4 regions of the Mesorhizobium sp. WSM4307 genome follow, and region 1 is predicted to be linked to each of the others. Evidence: riboswitches for the same ligand, from Rfam matches in the RefSeq annotation. Region 1 holds a riboswitch; each other region holds the start of a gene.

The links. Region 1 has a riboswitch for thiamine pyrophosphate ahead of thiC (phosphomethylpyrimidine synthase ThiC). Riboswitches for the same ligand answer to the same signal wherever they lie in the genome.
Region 2: it holds a riboswitch for thiamine pyrophosphate, as region 1 does, so the genes downstream of both, thiC (phosphomethylpyrimidine synthase ThiC) here and thiC (phosphomethylpyrimidine synthase ThiC) in region 1, are expected to answer to the same signal.
Region 3: it holds a riboswitch for thiamine pyrophosphate, as region 1 does, so the genes downstream of both, thiB (thiamine ABC transporter substrate binding subunit) here and thiC (phosphomethylpyrimidine synthase ThiC) in region 1, are expected to answer to the same signal.
Region 4: it holds a riboswitch for thiamine pyrophosphate, as region 1 does, so the genes downstream of both, FJV83_RS10230 (YkoF family thiamine/hydroxymethylpyrimidine-binding protein) here and thiC (phosphomethylpyrimidine synthase ThiC) in region 1, are expected to answer to the same signal.

The regions. Positions count from the first base shown of each region.
Region 1 is NZ_VFTB01000007.1:59,984-65,286, forward strand. It holds gene thiO (glycine oxidase ThiO) at 1-259, opposite strand, end outside; gene thiC (phosphomethylpyrimidine synthase ThiC) at 256-2,091, opposite strand; TPP riboswitch at 2,195-2,311, opposite strand; gene queE (7-carboxy-7-deazaguanine synthase QueE) at 2,554-3,291, opposite strand; gene queD (6-carboxytetrahydropterin synthase QueD) at 3,288-3,644, opposite strand; gene queC (7-cyano-7-deazaguanine synthase QueC) at 3,644-4,342, opposite strand; gene FJV83_RS17895 (MFS transporter) at 4,655-5,303, opposite strand, start outside.
Region 2 is NZ_VFTB01000026.1:3,837-9,139, forward strand. It holds gene FJV83_RS35790 (metallophosphoesterase) at 1-919, opposite strand, end outside; gene FJV83_RS35795 (hypothetical protein) at 1,411-1,674, shown strand; TPP riboswitch at 1,992-2,108, shown strand; gene thiC (phosphomethylpyrimidine synthase ThiC) at 2,212-4,047, shown strand; gene thiO (glycine oxidase ThiO) at 4,044-5,045, shown strand; gene thiS (sulfur carrier protein ThiS) at 5,014-5,211, shown strand; gene FJV83_RS35820 (thiazole synthase) at 5,213-5,303, shown strand, end outside.
Region 3 is NZ_VFTB01000017.1:124,622-129,924, forward strand. It holds gene FJV83_RS32495 (ABC-F family ATP-binding cassette domain-containing protein) at 1-229, opposite strand, end outside; gene FJV83_RS32500 (thiamine diphosphokinase) at 231-875, opposite strand; TPP riboswitch at 964-1,078, shown strand; gene thiB (thiamine ABC transporter substrate binding subunit) at 1,122-2,120, shown strand; gene thiP (thiamine/thiamine pyrophosphate ABC transporter permease) at 2,367-3,983, shown strand; gene thiQ (thiamine ABC transporter ATP-binding protein) at 3,976-4,752, shown strand; gene FJV83_RS32525 (M48 family metalloprotease) at 5,011-5,303, shown strand, end outside.
Region 4 is NZ_VFTB01000004.1:29,706-35,008, reverse strand. It holds gene FJV83_RS10245 (ABC transporter substrate-binding protein) at 1-26, opposite strand, end outside; gene FJV83_RS10240 (ABC transporter ATP-binding protein) at 19-786, opposite strand; gene FJV83_RS10235 (ABC transporter permease) at 783-1,601, opposite strand; gene FJV83_RS10230 (YkoF family thiamine/hydroxymethylpyrimidine-binding protein) at 1,645-2,253, opposite strand; TPP riboswitch at 2,244-2,357, opposite strand; gene FJV83_RS10225 (hypothetical protein) at 2,352-2,669, shown strand; gene msrA (peptide-methionine (S)-S-oxide reductase MsrA) at 2,749-3,267, opposite strand; gene FJV83_RS10215 (glycosyltransferase family 39 protein) at 3,442-4,989, opposite strand; gene FJV83_RS10210 (hypothetical protein) at 5,186-5,303, shown strand, end outside.

The DNA.
Region 1 (5,303 bases):
CGACCAGTGTTCCTGCCCGTGTCACCTGGTCAGGCGTCGCCGCATCCCACCAGTCCGCGGCGTTGCGCCCGAGGTCGAGCACGGACTGCTCGGCGCTTTCGCGCTCGCACCATGGCGCCAGCATGCCGCCGGCGAACCACGACGCACTGCCGCCAAGGGTAGGCCCTGTCTCGAAAACAGTGACCGTCGCGCCGCGGGCGGCGAGTTCGAAGGCGGCGGTGAGGCCGGCGACGCCGGCCCCTTTGACCAGCACCCTCATGACGGTTCCGGCGCCTGCGGCATGAGCGGGATGCCGGTCTCGTCAGCAGGCATATAGAGATCGCCGCCTTCGCGATATTTCGCCGCCATTGCCGCCATGCCCTCTTTCTGTGCCTCGGCGCGGATGTCGTGAGAGATACGCATGGAGCAGAATTTCGGCCCGCACATCGAGCAGAAATGTGCCACCTTGTGTGCCACCTTGGGCAAGGTCTGGTCGTGGAAGGATCGAGCCGTTTCGGGATCGAGCGACAGGTTGAACTGGTCCTCCCAGCGGAACTCGAAGCGCGCGCGGGAAAGGGCATCATCCCTGACTTTTGCTGCCGGATGGCCCTTCGCCAGGTCGGCGGCATGGGCGGCGATCTTGTAGGTGATCACGCCAATCTTGACATCGTTGCGATCAGGAAGGCCAAGATGTTCCTTGGGCGTGACATAGCAGAGCATTGCGGTGCCGAACCAGCCGATCATGGCAGCGCCGATGCCTGAGGTGATGTGGTCATAGCCCGGCGCAATGTCGGTCGTCAGCGGTCCAAGCGTATAGAAGGGCGCCTCGCCGCACACTGCGAGCTGCTTGTCCATGTTCTGCTTGATCTTGTGCATGGGGACATGGCCCGGGCCTTCGATCATCACCTGGCAGTCCTTTGCCCAGGCAATCTTGGTGAGTTCTCCAAGTGTTTCCAGTTCGGCGAATTGCGCCGCGTCGTTCGCATCGGCGATTGAACCGGGACGAAGGCCGTCGCCGAGCGAGAAGGAGACGTCATAGGCTCTGGCGATGTCGCAGATCTCCTCGAAATGCTCGTAGAGGAAGCTCTCCCGGTGATGGTGCAGGCACCATTTGGCCATGATCGAGCCGCCGCGCGAGACGATGCCCGTGACCCGGTCGACGGTCAGCGGTATGTAGTGCAGCCGCACGCCGGCGTGGATGGTGAAATAGTCGACGCCTTGCTCGGCCTGCTCGATCAGCGTGTCGCGGTAGACCTCCCAGTTCAGGTCCTCGGCGATGCCGTTGACCTTTTCCAGCGCCTGATAGAGCGGCACCGTACCGATCGGCACCGGCGCATTGCGCACGATCCAGTCGCGGATGTTGTGGATGTTGCGGCCGGTCGACAGGTCCATCACCGTGTCCGCGCCCCAGCGGATCGCCCAGACCATTTTTTCGACCTCTTCGGCCATCGATGATGTGACAGCCGAGTTGCCGATGTTGGCGTTGATCTTGACCAGAAAATTGCGACCGATGATCATCGGCTCGCTCTCGGGATGATTGATGTTGGCGGGAATGATTGCGCGTCCGCGCGCCACCTCGTCGCGCACGAATTCGGGTGTGACGAAATCTGGGATCGCCGCGCCGAAGGCTTCGCCGTCGCGTTGCAGCTTGCCGCGCATCACCTCGCGGCCGAGATTCTCGCGGATGGCTACGAACTCCATTTCTGGCGTGATGATGCCGGCGCGCGCATAGGCAAGTTGGGTCACCGCCTTGCCCTGCTTGGCCTTGAGCGGCCGATTGCGTATCGGAAATTCCGGTGTCAGGCGCTCGCCGGTGGCGAATCCATTGTCTTCCGGCCGGACGTGGCGGCCGTCATAGGCTTCGACATCGCCACGCGCCGTGACCCATTCGTGGCGAAGCCGGGCAAGGCCTTTTTCGATGCTGGTTTCGACTGATGGATCGGTGTAGGGGCCGGACGGATCGTAGACGGTGACGGGCGGTTCGCCGGCCGTCGGATGGACGGAAATCTCGCGCATCGGCACCCTGATCTGCGGGTAGAGGACGCCGGGCTTGTGGATTTTCCGCGAGGCGGGCAGTGGTCCCGTCGACACGGCGGGGGTGAGGGCATTCATCGTGAGGCTCCTTTGCTCATGCATTGGAGACCCAGTTCTGTGCCGGAAGGATGAAAAGACGCTTTGCTCGACCTGCCGAAACAGGACCTCGGGCGTAAACTCCCGCAAAGCGCTTGCACCGTCCCTACGCCAGTATGAACTGGATCAGGTTCAACGGGTCACTGCGCCGCGAAAGCCAGCAGTATCTCAGCCCCTTGCCGGGACTCCCCTGGTGAATGCCCTAGGTTGAACGGGCCTGCGCTATCTTGTCAAGCGCATTCGGCCCGAGGCGGCGATCGGCGACCAATCAACCCTGGGGAAGCGCGCGCACGTGTCGAGAGCAAGTCACGCCTAGAGGAGCGCGAAGCACCCACGACAGGCATGCGGATTCGAAACCTTTTCCAGCACGGCATTTTCGGGCTTTCTTGGACCGACGTTGCTGCCGACAACTGGATGTCCGTCTTACGTCATCGGCCGCGTGGGCTAGACGCCCCGTTTGTTTCCCCAAAGCAGAACATGAAGTTGCGGCAGTACACGAGCCTCGAACCACCTGTCACGGGTCACCTTTTCGACCAGCCATTCCATGCGTTTCATCACACCGGCCATGTCGATCAACGCGTCTTCGTTACCGGGACGCGGCGGCGTGTGATTGCCAGGCTGCAGATAGACGGGTAGTTGCGGATAGCGCGCCGCGGCGTCTTTGGCATAGGCATAGTCGTCATCGTCGAAGACGACGAGCTTGAGCGCCATCCGCGGCTTATCCAGCGCCGCCTCGACGCAGGTGTCGAACGCGGCCCAATCTGTCGTCATTTCGCTTGAGGGTGGCTTGGGGCTGAGCACCAGCACGTCGAGATCCGCGAACCATTCCTTAGGCACCGAGCCTTGGGTTTCCAATGCAAAGCGGTAGCCCTCACTATGCCCGTGGTCGATCAGCGCGCCAAGCGGTTGAATGGCCGGATTGCCGCCCGACAGCGACACCATCACGGGCTGACCGCCGGAAAGCGCAATGACCTTTTGCCAGACTGCACCGGTTGACATCATCTCCCAATCATGGCGGAAGCGACTGTCTACCGCATGCAGGCTGTCGCACCAGGAACAGCGATAATCGCACCCGCCTGTTCTTACGAACACCGTGGGCAAGCCGATCAGCATGCCTTCGCCCTGAATGGTCGGCCCAAAAATCTCGCTCACGCGGATTCCGGGCTGCATTGCGTAAGTCATGGCCGGTATTCCGCCCAGGTTTTCGGCGTCTCGCTCACCCGCACGGCGGAGGTTTGTGGGAGCCGCACTTTGCACCAGTCGTAGAAGTGCCTGGCCAGACATTCCGCCGTGACACGGTCATGCCCCAGGACGTCGTTAAGATGCCGATGGTCGAACGTCCCATCGATGTAGTGCTTGAGCGCCGCCACGTCTTGGTAGTCGCGCACAAAGCCATGTTCGTCCAGTTCGCCACCTGAAAGCTCCACTACGACGATGTAATTGTGGCCGTGTAGGCGCGCGCACTGATGATCGGGTGGCAAGGAGGTGAGCTGATGTGAGGCCGAGAAATGGAACTCTTTGGTAATGCGGAACATCACGCGCTCCTTGTCTGGATAGCGTGGTGCCAGAAGTCCGCGTCCTCATAATCTGTCGGGTCGGCAATGCCGGCCAGGTCGAATGCCTCACGCCGTTCGATGCATGTCCCGCAGCGACCGCAATGACGTGCGCCGCCCTTGTAGCAGGACCACGTCGCTTCGAACGGTGTGGCGTACTTTGTCCCCTCGCTGACGATGTCGGCCTTCGACATATTCACATAGGGAGCGTAAAGGCGGATATCGGCGTAGCCTGCGAGCGCATGGTTTTGCATCGTCTGAAAGGCATCGATAAAAGCGGGCCGGCAATCGGGATAGATGAAATGATCTCCGCCGTGGACGGCAGTGGCCACCGCATCGGCCTTCTGCGCGGCGGCAACCCCGAAGGCAATAGCCAGCATGATGGCGTTCCTGTTCGGCACCACCGTGATCCTCATGGAGTCTTCGGCATAGTGCCCGTCGGGCACGTCCACACTATCAGTCAGCGCCGAGCCGCTCAGGTTCCGGCCGACATCGCGGATATCGACGATCTGGTGCCGAACACCCAGCCGTTTGGCGCAGATAGAGGCAAAGCCAAGTTCCTTTTTGTGCCTCTGGCCGTAATCGAACGAAAGCAGGCCAATGAGTTTCTGTTCGGTCGCCACCTTGTGAGCGAGCGAAACAGAGTCCAATCCGCCGGAGCAGATGACGAGGGCATTCATGGTTTGATTCCTTGTTTTGACCGGGTAAGGCTGCGACCGGAGATTTCTCTGCGTGCCCAGTACTCCACGGAGCCGCTTTTGTGAATGGGGTGGACGCAATTGAGGCGCACGCACCCTGGTGCCAGGGGCCCAACACGACTTGCACGCAATTTGACGCGCAGGCGGCGAAAAGAGCTCGCACCTGAACGCGACTGGCCCCGACCTCCTCGGCAATATGGTCCCGCCGCAAACGCGCGCCCGACTCCACAGACCGGAAGCGATCCATGCGGCGAGTGTGATCGACGGACGGAAAAGGTCCTCGGCAGTCTCGCTTCAATGACGGGGAAGGTGAAGGATTGACTGATAGGGTTTGCGGGCCGAGCTTGTCGGCCGCTCAATCGAAAGCGTCATTTGAGGCGCTTCCTCTCCCCCATGCAACTGGAAGATACGCTCGTCCAGTTCCTTGTCTACTTCCGTGAGACGATGGTTTAAGCGAAGATAGTCCGTCCAGGTCGGCGTACGGAACGTTTCTGTCCATTGGATGGGCTTCTGCAGGTTGCGCTGAAGGGTCCAGTTCCGCGCACCGACGCGGCTGTGGACATGACGCCGCTGCCGCATGAGGTCGAGGAAGGCCTCGAGATTCTTCTCGGCTATCAGATATTTGACCTTGACCACGATCGGGCCGCTTCTCGGCTTCAAATTGAGAGCGACAGCCGGGGCGTCGAATTCGTCCAAAGGATCGGGCTCGGACTCGCGGCGCTCGCGAAGGGGAAACAGGACTCCCGCGGCGGCAACCAGCAGCAGAGCACCAGCGGAGCCCTCCAGTGCCAAAGTCAGCGAATGGTTCTGGGAAACCGTGCCCCATACCCAGCTGCCGGCCGCGATGCCGCCATCGATTAATGCATAATAGATCGAGATGGTGCGCCCCACGACCCAGCGCGGGCTCGCCAGCTGCACGCTCACACCAACCCCGGACCAGGCG
Region 2 (5,303 bases), on a different contig from region 1:
ACCTTGGATCGTTGACGATCTCGACCGGATCAGCATGTATGTGTCCATGCAGGTAGACGATAGGCTTGTTGCCCTGCAGCAGCTGAGTTCTGACAAATCCGCTGTTGAGCATCTCCGCGTATGGCGTAATGCGCGGAGTCTTTTGTGGCAGCAGATTGTGATGGCCGATTATGATGCCGTAACGCATGTCGGGCTGCTGGAGCAATTCCTGTAGGCCTGCAAGCATCTCACGCGAGATGTATGGCGTGTCCATCTGACCGTAATACTCGTCGTCGGACGCCTCCTTGTCTGGATCGCTGGGAGGTGTCGCGGGCGAATGTCCCGAGATGTCCGGCGAGCCGAGATCTAGAGGCTCTGTAGAAGGACTGAGTGCCTCGAGACGATCACGAAGGAACGCGGGAAGGTTTTGAAGCTCCCAACTGCCTATCGCTGTGTTGACGAGGATGAAGTTTGCGCCTGCGGATCCTGTCGGAAGTCTGAAGTGCACGGGTTGGTCCACGGGAACGGTCTGCCAACCCAAGCGGGCGGCTAAACTCGCCATTTCGCTGAATTTCTCAGTCGGTCCAAGTTCGCGCGCGTCATCACGGTTCACATCGTGATTTCCCGGTACGAATATCAACGGAAGCGCCTTTGAACTGCGTCCCTGTGCGCGGCAGAGCAACGTGAAATGCTGGAATGCCGAAGCAATGAAGGTCTTGTCGCCACGGCTCGTGAAATCCCCCATGAAGGCGATCGAATCCAAGGGCTTCGAAGTCGTCAGCCGCCGAAGTTTCGTCAAGACGGCACGCAGCGAAGACGCGCGTAGCTTCTGCGTTATTTTCGGAGCGAACTTGCTATCCTTGGCATCGATGTTGCTAGAGGAAGGATGCCAGTCCGGATAGTGAATATCGCCTACTTGAAGGATTCGCACCCGCCGCATAACTCGCCCCCCTGCCGAGAGCCATAGACTAATCCGTTCGCTTTTGCCAAGCGCGAACGATCATCCGCAGTGTCCTTAACGAGGTAGCCTGCACTTTTCGAGAATTGCCACGGCGGCTATTTTTCGGCTGTGAAGCACACGAGACCCGTGACGTGAGACCCAGTTGCTCAATGCCCAGTTGCTCAATGAGCTTTCTTACGAATAAGGGAGAATTTCCGCGGCCGGACTATCTCTGAGCGAGCGTGCATGACTGCCAACGGAAGGTCTTGCACGCACCCTTGCGATCTTGAGCAATGGTCGCCATGACTTTCTTCTTGCAGGCTTTTGAGTGGCCCAGCCTGCGATCACCAGACCCCACCGATTCTAAAGAGCGTGGCAGATGGGATAGTCGAGGTTGCCCGTGCACAGTCACGCTCAGGGCTTGCGCCGCCCAGAGGACACGCTGAAAAGGCAGATTGGGGCGCAAGCACGCCATTCACGAGAGGTTCGACATGAAGACCATGCAAGAAAAAGACATTCCGGCATTCGTACAAGCAGTTGTGGACGCCGGCTGCAAAATTTGCGCGATTGGCAACTTGGGATACGTCTTTGGCGATGCTGATTTCACGCCAGCGCAACGGAGGGCCGTCGAGCCACAGCTGCGTAGGATTGCTGAAATCTACGGCGAACGCGATCATCTCATGAACGAGATAGCTGTATATCTGCGGTCGATCGGACGCCATGTCGAGGTTGAGCCGAAGACAGGTATTTCCTGATGGCCGTGATCGCGAGAAGCCGTCTTCCAACCTCTGAATCCTAAAGGAGGTGACCCCCAAGGCCGTTCGTCACCTTCGACCAGAATAACCACATCCGTGACCGCCTGAGCTACTTGGTCGATACGCGCACATGGCCAATACAGTTTCTCCATCCTTCACGAAGCGAATGAGGCTTTGGCCATTCAGCCCCGGTCTACGGGGCGTGACTTGTCCCCGATGCATGCGCGAGCTCTCCGCCCGGCTGGCCGCCGGTCGTCGCCACCGGCCGAAGGCGCCCGAATGCGCTTGACAAGATAGCGTCAGCCCGTTCAACCTAAGGCATTCACCAGGGGAGTCCCGGCAAGGGGCTGAGATACTGCTGGCTTTCGCGGCGCAGTGACCCGTTGAACCTGATCCAGTTCATACTGGCGTAGGGACGGTGCAAGCGCTTTGCGGGAGTTTACGCCCGAGGTCCTGTTGCAGCAGGTCTACAGAAGCGTCTTTTCATCCTTCCGGCACAGAACTGGGTCTCCAATGCATGAGCAAAGGAGCCTCACGATGAATGCCCTCACCCCCGCCGTATCGACGGGACCACTGCCCGCCTCGCGGAAAATCCACAAGCCCGGCGTCCTCTACCCGCAGATCAGGGTGCCGATGCGCGAGATTTCCGTCCATCCGACGGCCGGCGAACCGCCCGTCACCGTCTACGATCCGTCCGGCCCCTACACCGATCCATCAGTCGAAACCAGCATCGAAAAAGGCCTTGCCCGGCTTCGCCACGAATGGGTCACGGCGCGTGGCGATGTCGAAGCCTATGACGGCCGCCACGTCCGGCCGGAAGACAATGGATTCGCCACCGGCGAGCGCCTGACACCGGAATTTCCGATACGCAATCGGCCGCTCAAGGCCAAGCAGGGCAAGGCGGTGACCCAACTTGCCTATGCGCGCGCCGGCATCATCACGCCAGAAATGGAGTTCGTAGCCATCCGCGAGAATCTCGGCCGCGAGGTGATGCGCGGCAAGCTGCAACGCGACGGCGAAGCCTTCGGCGCGGCGATCCCAGATTTCGTCACACCCGAATTCGTGCGCGACGAGGTGGCGCGCGGGCGCGCAATCATTCCCGCCAACATCAATCATCCCGAGAGCGAGCCGATGATCATCGGTCGCAATTTTCTGGTCAAGATCAACGCCAACATCGGTAACTCGGCTGTCACATCGTCGATGGCCGAAGAGGTCGAAAAAATGGTCTGGGCTATCCGCTGGGGCGCGGACACGGTGATGGACCTGTCGACCGGCCGCAACATCCACAACATCCGCGACTGGATCGTGCGCAATGCGCCGGTGCCGATCGGTACGGTGCCGCTCTATCAGGCGCTGGAAAAGGTCAACGGCATCGCCGAGGATCTGAACTGGGAGGTCTACCGCGACACGCTGATCGAGCAGGCCGAGCAAGGCGTCGACTATTTCACCATCCACGCCGGCGTGCGGCTGCACTACATCCCGCTGACCGTCGACCGGGTCACGGGCATCGTCTCGCGCGGCGGCTCGATCATGGCCAAATGGTGCCTGCACCATCACCGGGAGAGCTTCCTCTACGAGCATTTCGAGGAGATCTGCGACATCGCCAGAGCCTATGACGTCTCCTTCTCGCTCGGCGACGGCCTTCGTCCCGGTTCAATCGCCGATGCGAACGACGCGGCGCAATTCGCCGAACTGGAAACACTTGGAGAACTCACCAAGATTGCCTGGGCAAAGGACTGCCAGGTGATGATCGAAGGCCCGGGCCATGTCCCCATGCACAAGATCAAGCAGAACATGGACAAGCAGCTCGCAGTGTGCGGTGAGGCGCCGTTCTACACGTTGGGGCCGCTGACGACCGACATCGCGCCGGGCTATGACCACATCACCTCAGGGATAGGTGCCGCCATGATAGGCTGGTTCGGCACCGCAATGCTTTGCTACGTCACGCCGAAAGAGCATCTCGGCCTTCCCGACCGCAACGACGTCAAGATTGGCGTGATCACCTACAAGATAGCCGCCCATGCAGCCGATCTGGCGAAGGGCCATCCGGCAGCGAAAACCAGGGATGATGCCCTTTCGCGCGCGCGCTTCGAGTTCCGCTGGGAGGACCAGTTCAACCTGTCGCTCGACCCCGAAACCGCACGGTCCTTCCACGACCAGACCTTGCCCAAGGAGGCGCACAAGCTGGCACATTTTTGTTCGATGTGCGGGCCGAAATTCTGCTCCATGCGCATTTCCCACGACATCCGTGCCGAGGCCCAGAAGGAAGGCATGGCGGCAATGGCGGCAAAATACCGGGAGGGCGGCGATCTCTACATGCAGGCGGACGAGACTGGCGTACCGGTCGTGCCAGAGGCTCCCAAACCATCATGAGGGTGCTCGTCAAAGGGGCCGGCGTTGCCGGCCTCACCGTCGCTTTCGAACTCGCCGCCCGCGGCGCGACGGTCACCGTCGCCGAGATGCGGCATGGCCTTGGTGGCAACGCGTCGTGGTTCGCCGGCGGCATGCTGGCGCCATGGTGCGAGCGCGAAAGCGCGGAGCAGCCGGTGCTGGATCTCGGACGCGATGCTGCCGACTGGTGGGATGCGGTGCTGTCGGGTCAGGTGACACGGGCCGGGACATTGGTCGTGGCCGCGCCGCGTGATGCCGGTGAGCTTGACCGGTTCGCCAGTCGCACGTCAGGGCATCGGCGCGTCGATGAAAACGAAATTGCGCTCCTGGAACCCGACCTCGCCGGCCGCTTCCGGCGTGGATTGCTCTTCCCCGACGAGGCTCACCTCGACCCACGCCCGGCGATGGCGGCACTTCATGACAAGCTTGCGACCATGGGTGTCAAATTCCACTTCGGCTGCGACGCCCGGCCTGTTTCGGGATTCGCCCGTCAGATAGACTGCATGGGAATGGCAGCGGCCGATGACAGGCTGCGCGGTGTTCGCGGCGAAATGCTGATCCTTCGCACGCCTGATGTCTCGCTGTCGCGGCCGGTCCGTTTGCTTCATCCACGCTTTCCGCTTTATGCCGTGCCGCGCACCGATCACCGTTTCATGATCGGAGCGACGATGATTGAAAGCCAGAGCGCCGGACCGGTGACGGCGCGTTCCATGATGGAGCTGCTGGGCGCCGCCCATGCCCTCCATCCGGCCTTTGGTGAGGCCGAGATCGTTGAAACCGGTGTGGGTGTCCGTCCGGCATTTCCCGACAATTTGCCACGCGTCGAAACAGACGGTGAGATCATCGCGATCAACGGTCTTTATCGTCACGGTTTTCTCCTCGCCCCCGCCATGGCGCGCCAGGCTGCCGACCTGGTTTTCAGTCAAGACAGAACCAAGGAGCATGCTCATGAAACTGATGGTCAACGGCGAGGCGCGTGAGATTGCCGCCACCACGCTGGCCGAGTTGCTTGCCGCGCTCGACTATGAGGGCGATTGGCTCGCCACCGCCGTCAACAGCGACCTCGTGCACAAAGCCAACCGCGCGGAGTTCCAGTTGAGCGACGGCGACCGGATCGAAATCCTCTCGCCCATGCAGGGCGGCTAGCATGTTGGAGCTTTATGGAACCGAGCTTTCGTCGCGCCTGCTTCTCGGCACGGCTCAGTATCCTTCGCCGGCCATCCTTGCCGATGCAGTCA
Region 3 (5,303 bases), on a different contig from region 1:
GCATCTGCGGCAGATAGCGGACGGTTGCCGAGGGCTGGCGGAACACCTCGCCATCCTGCGGCTCGATCAGGCCGGCGGCGATCTTGAGCAGCGTCGACTTGCCGGACCCGTTGCGGCCGACCAGCGCGATCTTGTCACCAGCCGAAGCGGTCAAGGCAGCGCCGTCGAGCAGCGGTGTGCCGCCAAAGGTCAGTTTTATCCCGTCGAGATTGAGAAGGGGCGGGGCCATGTCAGCTTTCAGGTAGTGGATACGGATGCGCGAGCAGCAGCGCGCGGCCGTGGCCGAGCGCGATTTCGAGGCGGCCCTTGACCTCGTTGGAAATGGTCAGCGACGAACCGAAGGCCACCTCGACCTGGTCGAGCGGCCATTTGGCGCCAGTGACGGTCAGGCCGACAAGCTCGGAAAAGCCGAGGATCGAAAACAGCGTGCCGTCGGCATAGTCGAAGCCAGCCGTTCCCAACGCCAAGGGTACGCCTTCCTGGGCGCCGCTGGTCAACAGCACCTCCATTCCGGCCTCGGCCAGGCGCAGGGCGAGCGCCAGATGCAGGAAAGCGTGGTCGGCGCGCTTGCCGCCGAACGCGCCCGCCAGCACCAGGCTGGTCGCGCCACGCTCGATGGCTGCGGCAATAGCCAGTTCACCGTCGGTCTTGTCCTTCTCTCGCGGGAAGGTCTGGCGGGGCACCGCGGCGAGATCGTCAGGCAGGTCGGCCGGCACGGAATCGAAATCGCCGACCCACAGTTCCGGGATCAGGCCCAGCAGCCGCGCATGGCCGATGCCGGCGTCGGCGGCAATGACGCGCGAGCCTCCGACCTGGCGGTCGAGCCGGGGCGTGCGGATGAGATCGCCGCCAAGCAGAATGGTGAATGTGCTCATATCTGGTGGCCTGTACCAGCCCGGCAGCGGAAACGGAAGGCCGGCAAACTGCCACTTGCGCGGTTCCCCGACCCGGCCTATGTGTCAAAACGCTCTAACGGGGTGCCGGACGCGATCTTCGCGGACCGGCTGAGAGGCAGTCTCGCCAACCCGCTGAACCTGATCCGGTTTGTACCGGCGGAGGGATTAGACGTTTCGGATAGTCCGACGCCTCAATTCCTTTCAATTCGAACGAAGGAGGCGCCGATGCGCACGCTTTTATACGCTCTTGTCTCGACCATGGCCGTGGCGCTGTCCGGGCCGGCCTTGGCCAAGGACAAGCTCACCGTCTACACCTATGAGAGCTTCACCGCCGACTGGGGCCCAGGCCCGGTGGTGAAGAAGGAATTCGAGGCCGAATGCGGCTGCGACGTCGAGTTCGTCTCGGTCGCCGATGGTGTGGCCCTGCTGAACCGCGTCAAGCTCGAAGGCGCGTCGACCAAGGCCGATATCGTGCTCGGCCTCGACACCAATCTCACCGCCGATGCCAAGGCTAGCGGGTTGTTTGCCCCGCATGGCGCGGTCTCCGATGTCAACGTGCCGGGTGGCTGGAGCGACGATACTTTTGTTCCCTTCGACTACGGCTACTTCGCCGTCGTCTATGACACCGAAAAACTGAAAACGCCGCCGAAGAGCCTGAAGGAACTGGTCGAAGGCAGTGCCGACGACAAGATCGTCATCCAGGATCCGCGCACCTCGACGCCGGGTCTCGGCCTGCTGTTGTGGGTGAAGTCGGTCTATGGCGACAAGGCGCCGGAAGCCTGGGCCAAGCTCAAGACGAAGGTGCTGACCGTGACGCCGGGCTGGAGCGAGGCCTATGGCCTGTTCACCAAGGGCGAGGCGCCGATGGTGCTGTCCTACACGACCTCGCCGGCCTATCACATGGTCGCCGAGAACACGGAGCGCTACCAGGCCGCTTCCTTCGAGGAAGGCGAATATCTGCAGATCGAGGTCGCCGGCATCACCACGACCGGAGCCAAGAACCCGCTGGCTGCAAAATTCATCGCCTTTATGACCGGGCCGAAATTCCAGGATGCCATTCCCGAGACCAACTGGATGTTCCCGGCAGGCAAGACCGACAAGCCGCTCAACCCGGCCTTCGACAAACTGGTCAAGCCGGCCAAGACCCTGCTGTTCAGCCCCGAGGAGGTCGCCGCCAACCGCAAGGCCTGGGTGGATGAATGGCTGGCGGTGATGAGCAAATAGTTTGGCCATATGATCGAAAGATGAGTGCTCTACGGCGCCCCCCTCTGTCCTGCCGGACATCTCCCCCACAAGGGGGGAGATCGAATGCTATCGGTGATTTCGCCAATCGCCGACGCTATAGGTATGAGCGAGGCGCTGAAACAGCCAATCTCCCCCCTTGTGGGGGAGATGTCCGGCAGGACAGAGGGGGGCGCCAAGGAACGCAACCTTCTATAAGTGTCGCTATGCGGAGACTGGCGGTCGATCGTGCAACGCGCTGATCCCCGCGTCAGCGCTGGCATCATTGCGCTCGGCGCGATCACGCTGCTGATCGGCGGCGCATTCGCGGGTCTGCTTGTCGAAGGCGCCCATGATTTCTCGGGAGCCTGGGCGGCCTTCGATCCTTATCTGCTTCGCGTCGTGCGCTTCACACTCTGGCAGGCCACCCTCTCGACCCTGTTTTCGGTCATCCCGGCGCTGTTCGTGGCGCGCGCCCTGTCGCGGCATCCGCGTTTCTTCGGCCGCGCCTTCATCCTGCAGCTCTTCGCCGTGCCGCTGGCACTGCCGGCGATCGTCGCGGCGCTCGGCATACTGGCGCTGTACGGCCGTGCCGGCTATTTCGCCGGCCTGTTCAGCGCCGTCGGCGGCCAGGGTTGGCCAGGGATCTATGGCTTGTCCGGCATTCTCGTGGCCCACGTCTTCTTCAATCTGCCGTTAGCGACCCGCCTGTTCCTCGAGGCGCTGCAGACGATTCCCGCCGACCAGTGGCGGCTGGCAAGCCAGCTCGGCATGGCGGCGCGGCCGGCCTTCCGGCTGATCGAATGGCCGACGCTGCGCGCCGCTCTGCCGGGTGTCGCCGGGCTGGTCTTCATGCTCTGCATCACCTCCTTCACCATCGTGTTGACGCTCGGCGGCGGCCCGGCCGCGACGACGCTGGAGGTCGGCATCTACCAGGCACTGCGCTTCGATTTCGACCCGGCGCGGGCGGTCGCCCTGACCTTGCTGCAGATCGCGCTGACCTTTGTCATGGTGCTGGCATTGACGCGGCTTGGCGCCAATGTCGTCGGCGACACCAACCTGCCGGTGGCGGCGCGCCGTTATCTCTCCGTCAATACGACGGAGGCGTCACTCAACGCCGTGCTCATCGTGCTGGCGCTGCTGTTCGTTGTCGGACCGATGGCCGCGACCGTCTCGGCAGGCTTGGGCGCCGATCTCGGCCGGCTCGCCGGCGAGGCCACAGTCCGGCAGGCGACGCTGACCAGTGCGGTGCTGGCTTTCCTGTCGGCGCTGCTTTCGGTGATGCTGTCGCTGGCGCTGACCATGGCGCGGCGGGCACTCGCGTTGAACCGCCGCGCCGGTCCACGAACACTGCTGGAACATGCCACGGATACCGGTGCCGGTTTTGTGCTGGTCGTGCCGCCGATCGTCATCGGAGCCGGCTGGTTCCTCCTGCTGCGCCATGCCGGCGATGTCTTTGCCATCGCCCCGGTCATGGTCGTCACCGTCAACGCTGTCATGGCGATGCCTTTCGCGCTGCGGGCCGTCCGTCCCGCCTATGACGCGGCGAGCGAGCGCCACGAACGGCTCTGCGCGCAGCTCGGCATTTCCGGCTGGGCGAGGCTGCGGCTGGTCGACTGGCCGTCATTGCGGCGGCCGCTCGCCACCGCCTTCGCCTTCGCCATGGCGCTGTCGCTCGGCGATCTCGGCGTCATCGCACTGTTCGGCAGTGATTCCGTGCAGACCTTGCCTTACCTTCTCCTGGCGCGCATGGGCAGCTACCGCACCGAGGACGCCGCCGGCCTGGCGCTGTTGCTTGGCCTCGTTTGCCTCGCCCTGGTGCTGGCGGCGGACTGGCTGGGAAGAGACAAGGTCTGCAATGTCTGACGGGGCGATGAGAGGGAAGGGTGTTCCGGTGCGGCTGGACAAGGTCTCGTTCAGCTATGGCGAGGTGCCGCTCACCTTCGATGTCGCCTTCGCGGCGGCGGAAATCACCGCCATCATGGGGCCGAGCGGTTCGGGCAAGTCGACCCTGCTCAACCTCGTCGCCGGCTTCGAGACGCCGCGGTCAGGCCGTGTGGTGATCGGCGGTGTCGATGTCGGCGCCGATCCTCCGGCTGCGCGGCCGGTGTCGATGGTGTTTCAGGAAAACAACCTTTTTGCGCATCTCTCCGTCGAGCAGAATGTCGGGCTCGGCCGCTCGCCATCGCTGCGGCTGACCGAAGCCGATCGAACCGCCATTGCCGAGGCATTGGAACGCACAGGCCTTGGCGGCAAGGACAAGCGGCTGCCGCGCGAACTCTCCGGCGGCGAGCGCCAGCGCGTCGCCCTGGCGCGCGTGCTGGTGCGCGATCGCCCGGTGCTGCTGCTCGACGAGCCCTTCGCTTCGCTCGGGCCCGCCTTGCGTGACGATATGCTCGACCTGGTTGCCGGTGTGCATGCGGAGCGCTGCATGACGGTGCTGTTCGTCACGCACCAGCCACAGGACGCCCGCCGCATCGGCCAGAATGTGGTGTTTCTGGACGATGGCGCCGTTGCCGCCACCGGCAGCGCGGACGATTTCTTTGCCGGGGCTGGTCCGGAGGCGTTCCGGCGCTATATCGGTGCAGGTGCCGGCAATACCGTATCACGAGATATTGCCCGGAAGCGGACATAATTTACGGTCAAACCGGTATCAGGCGAAGGGGCGCTTGCTTGCCATGGCAGAAGTAGTGTGGCTAGGTCCGCCCTACTGGTCCGGCACAGGCCGTGATTTGCCTACTGCATCCGCCGCGCGCCCCAGGGGACGCGCATCGGGTGCCGTAGAAATTTGTATTTGCGCATGACAGGTTCCGAAGATCGCTCCCGATTTTCTTGGTCATGCGCCGGGACCTGAAAGGAAGCCGCTCTGGCGATCGGCGTCGACAAGCTACGAATGAACCCGCTAGCGCGCTTTCTGGCGCTGGCCGGCTTTGCCGTGGCGCTCGCAAGCTGCCAGATGTTCACGCCTCCGGAAGTCCAGGAATCCGGCTTCCAGCCGTCCGACAAGCCGATCACGGTCGACAATGTCAGTGCCAACAACAAGCTCGCCGAACTGGCCAAGGCGCAGCATCCGCGCATCCTGGCGACCTATGGCGGCGAATATTCCGATCCCAAGCTCGAGCGCATGGTCGCCAAGGTCGTCGGCAATCTGACCGTTGTGTCGGCGAACCCGACCCAGACCTACCG
Region 4 (5,303 bases), on a different contig from region 1:
GCCTGCCGGCGTGTCAGATCAGTCATGGTCATGTCCTTTGGATGGTTGGGGGTTGAGCAAGATGTCGAGGATCTCGGCCTCGAGTGCGCCGGCCTGTTGCGCGGTGGCGCCGGTCGGATCGCGCGGACGCGGCAAGGGCACCGTGATCTCGCGCAACACACGGGCCGGGCGCGCCGACAGCACATAGATGCGGTCGGACAGGAACACCGCCTCGCGCACATCGTGGGTGATCAGCAGCGCCGTCCAGCGATGATGCCGCCACATCTGCTCGAGCCAGCGCTGCATGGCCGCGCGGGTCAGTGCGTCGAGCGCGCCAAACGGCTCGTCGAGCAAAAGCATGTCGCGCTCCTGCACCACGGTGCGCAAAAGCGCCGCGCGCTGGCGCATGCCGCCGGAAAGCTGTGCCGGAAAATGCCGCTCGAAGCCGGCGAGCCCGAACTCGGCAAGCAGCGGCGCGACCCGCGCACGCGCCGCCTGGCGTCCGACGCCTTGCACTTCCAGCCCGAGTGTCGTGTTGTCGAGGATGCGCCGCCACGGCATCAGGGCGTCGCGCTGCGGCATGAATGCGAAATGCCGGCCATGGTCGTCGAGCGGCGTGTCGTCGAACAACATCTCGCCTTCGCCATGCTCGGCACCCGTCAGAAGCTGGAACAGCGTCGACTTGCCGGCACCCGAAGGCCCAAGGATCGAGACGAATTCGCCGGCACCGACGCTGAGCGAAATGTCGGCGAGCACGTCGAGGCCGCCAAACGCCTTGCGCACATGCCGCAATTCGAGCCGGCTCATCGCCCCGGCCCCTTCCCTGCCGGCTGGCGGTCGATCCGTTCCCAGGGCATGGCGAGGCGCTGCAAGAGCGCCGTCAGCCCAAACAGGATCAGCGTGAGTGCGGCACTGACGCCGACCGCGGCCAGCACCAGATCGGGGCGGAAATTGTTCTTGGCGTTGAGCATGTAGATGCCTAGTCCCTTGGCCGCACCGGCATATTCGGCGAAGATGGCGCCGACCACGGCATAGGTGATGGATATCCGCAGGCCGGCGAAGAAATACGGCAGTGCCGAAGGCAGCCGCGCCAGCACGAAGACACGCCAGCACCCTGCCCCCATGGCGCGCAGCATCTGACCGATCTCCACCTCGGTCGCCTCGTAGCCCTGCACCAGAGCCACCAGCATCGGGAAGAAGGTGACCAGCGCCACCAGCATGATCTTTGGCGTCAAACCGAAGCCGAACCACAGCACCACCAGCGGCGCGATGGCCACCAGCGGCAAGGTCTGGCTGACGATGAAGACAGGAAACAGCGCCCGCCGCAGCGGCTGGAAGAAGTCGACCAGCATAGACAGCGCGAAAGCGGCGCCGAGCGAGCAGGCAAAGCCGATCAGCGTGGCGCGGATGGTGGGAATGGCGTTGTCGATCAGCGCCTCGCGATTGAGCATTGCCTGTTCGAAGACGCGCGACGGCGCCGGCAGGATCGTCGGTTTGATGCCGGAATAATTTGCGTAGAGTTCCCAGGCCACGAGCAGCAACCCGACCGACATCACGGCCGGTGCTGCCTTGGCGAAGAGACCCGCGAGCTGCCGCGGGCGGCTTGACGACGATGAGACCACGAGAGGATAACCTTGACGGCCGCGCGACGAAGGCGCGTTCTGTTCAGACAGCGGTGGGGCTGTTGGCGGAAACCGTGACGTCAAGGGTTACGTGGCCGGCGCCCGGCCCGAAGCGGCAGAAGGCTTCATTCAGCGCCGAAAAGATCGCGCCGGTATCGCCGCGCAGTTTGGTGCAGAAGTTCTTGGAGCGATCGTAGACGCCGGACCGTTTCAGGAAATCGATGCAGCCATAGATCTCATCCATGTGGTCGCCGGTGCCCATCACATAGAGCGAGAATTGCGCCGCCGCCGGCTGGCCGGTGGCAGCAGCATTGCGCACGGCGGTGATGGCGGCTTCCTTGCGCGGCCCGAGCGGCCCGACAGGCCCGCCAAACGCGTCGGAGCGGCAGATCGGATCGTCCGGCTCGCCGGGACAGCCGCGCGAAATGGCGGCCGACAGCACGCAATGCTTGCCGCTCCGCGCCGCCGCCACGAACAGGTCGCGCAGCGCCGGGAACAACACTTCGGGTGGCCCGACCAGCAAGGTCGAGATGTCGTCGGTCTCGATACGGAGCCTGTCCCGGTAGGGGTCGAGCGCGCCGAGCGCGCCCAAGATGACACCGACGAAATCGTCGGCCATGGGATAAAGGGAAATCTGTGCGCCTGAAAACATCGCCCGCCTCGCTCCGCTGGTATTACCCAGATCAGCTTCTAGGGTCTGTGGGCTTGCCGCCCCCGTCTCAGCCCCGACCGTACGGAGCACCCCTGTGGATGAGCGCGTTAAAGCACCATTCGAACGGAAGGGAAAGCCGTTTTTTCAGCGCACCGGGCCAAAAGCGTTGCACCAGCAACACCGCAAACGGCATGGATGGGTCCGGCGGCAGCGGCCGGTCAGTGACTGTAGACCCGAGCACGCCGGCTTCGCCCGATACGGTCGATCCGGCAATTACCAACAGCACGACCATCGCGCCGGGCGACATGAACTCCGATGCGGATCGCAATTGCCCGACCAATCCGCAAGGCGCGCAGTCCGATGCCAACGGCAACGCGACGGCCCCCACCGTGAACGACAACAACTGCGGCAAGTAAGTGATTGCCCAAACTGAAAAAGCCGCCGGACATCCAGCGGCTTTTCGATATCATTCCCAACGATGCGTTTGCCCAATCGTTAGGATGCGGCCTTCTCGCGAACCGGCAGCTTCCAGCCCGGCCTGACGAAGTGGCAGGTGTAGCCGTTTGGATATTTCTCCAGATAGTCCTGATGTTCGGGCTCGGCATCCCAGAAGGCACCGGCCGGCGCGACTTCCGTGACGACCTTGCCTGGCCACAGGCCGGAGGCATCGACATCGGCAATGGTATCTTCGGCGACGCGCTTCTGCTCGTCGCTCGTATAGTAGATCGCCGAACGGTAGCTCAACCCGACATCATTGCCCTGGCGGTTGCGCGTCGTCGGGTCGTGGATCTGGAAAAAGCGCTCCAGCAGCGTGCGATAGCTGATCACGGCCGGATCGAAATTGATCTCGATGGCTTCGGCATGGGTGCCGTGGTTGCGATAGGTGGCGTTGGGCACATCGCCGCCACTATAGCCGACGCGCGTGGAGATGACGCCGGGATAGCGCCGTATCAGATCCTGCATGCCCCAGAAACAGCCACCGGCAAGCACTGCGCGTTCGGTCGAAGTCGCCATGTCACGTCTCCTCAAAAAGCAATTCCAGCTCATGCGAGCGTTTCCCGCCCGGAATTGCGCAGATAAAATTGGATTTCCCAATAGATGGGCATTGTCGTCCGCTTCGTCCAGTCGCGTGGAAACAACGCGGCCATGAACGAACGATATCACGACGCGATCGGGGATCGAACCGTTTCAGTTGGGCGGATACTGGGTCGGGCTGTCGACGGCAAGCTGCGGATAGAGCGTGCCCGGCGGAATGGCAGCAAAGCTGATTGCCAAAGGCGGCGCCGTGCGCGACCAATTGAAAAGAACGGTCTTGACCGGGAGGTTGCCCAGCCATGTCCGCAACTGCGGCGGCACGCCATGTCCTCGCCAAACCATCAGCATGCCGTGGTCGCGCAAGCGCTGCCTGGTGATCCAGGGCGCCAACCGGGTGTCAAGATCGGTGAAGATCGACGGCTTGTCATAGGCATTGAGGCCAGCCAGCAAGGCCACCTGGGTATCGCCGCCGACAATGTCGAGCCGGCCGGGCGCCGCCGCGTGCCAGACCGCCTCGGCCTCGTCCGCGATCGGCTCCGCCGGCCAGCAGACGGCGTCCAAGCGCCCCCGCACATTGCAGCCCGTCCAGCGCAGCGCAGCATAGGCGCCCGACACGGTGACGATGCAGAGGAACGCGCAGATCGCCAGCCTTCGCATCTCGATGGCGCCGAGCCGGTGGCCGAGGAAGGCCAGCACCGTGACACCGACAAGATTGTACATCGGCGCGCCCCAGGACTCGCCGGTGCCAATGAACAACGAGGCCACCATGATCAGGGTCCCCGGGCCGAGCCCCATCCACACGAGATAGACCAGAATGCTGCGCTCGACGGGCACTTCGGGGGCGGGCGAGCGCCGCAGCAGGCCTGATATCGCCAGCACCAGAAGAAGGCCGGAGAGTCCGGCCATCTGGACACCTATGTAATAAAGGCGCGCCCGGTGTTCGGCCACCCATTGGTCGCGGGCGGCGAAATAGGTCAGCGGCAGGAAATCGATGCGGTAGAGCGCGATGGCCAGCGGTGTGGCAACGGCGAGAAAAACGGCAAGGCCAAGCCATGGCCAGGGCGTCGCCAGCCGGCTGCGCGCGCGTGCGTCGCGCAACAGCCAGAGCGCGCCGAAGGCAAGCAGCAGGCCGGTAGAGAACTTGGCATAGAGCCCGACGCCCGACACCAGTCCAAGCGCCAGCCACCAGCCCGGCCCGCCGCCACGGCCGGCGCGCCAGAGCAGCCAGCAGATGGCCGCCCAGAACGGCATCTGCGCGTAGTCATGATTGAATTGCGGGGTCGGCCAGCCGAAGAAATAGAGCGACGGCATCAAAAGCACGGCGGCCAGCGCACGGCTTTGCCCGAGCATGTCGCGGGCCAGCAGGTAGACCAGGACGAAGGTCGACGAGATCGTCAGCTGGGCAACCAGATATTGCGGCCAGCGGAACGATCCGGTCAGAAGATGGCTGGTTTCGAGCAGCCAGCCTGGAAGCTGTGGGTGCTTGTAGGTCAACAGCACCCATTCGCGGCCCCACATGAAACCTTCCACCACGTCGCCGGGCGGGGCGGGATCGATCAGTGCCGGCACCGCCGTCCAGCACAGGATCTGCACCAGGCACAAAAGCGCCAGCAAATACCAGGGATGGCGGAGCAGGCCGGGCCATACCGATGACGAGTCGAGGCCGGCGGAAGTCAGCCCCGCCGGCGCCCAACCATCCATGGAGTCGTTTATTCCCACCATGCGGCGCTTAAATCACATCGTCCGGTTTGCCGAACAGTCCCCATAATCAAAGCTTACAAAAAAGTATACTTGCAAGCCATTGCAAAACCAAGATTGGGCAGGAATTTCGGCGCTCCGCTGCCCTCCCCGGCAGAACAGCCGCCCATTTGGTCCTGTCTGAACATCCCTGATATCGATGCGTCACCACCATGCCGTCATCCACCATCGCGCGCTCGACTTCTGGCTGGCACGTGCGGCTGTCCTCGTCATCATCTGTTTGCAGCTCCTGGTGATCAACGATCTTTCGTTCGGCC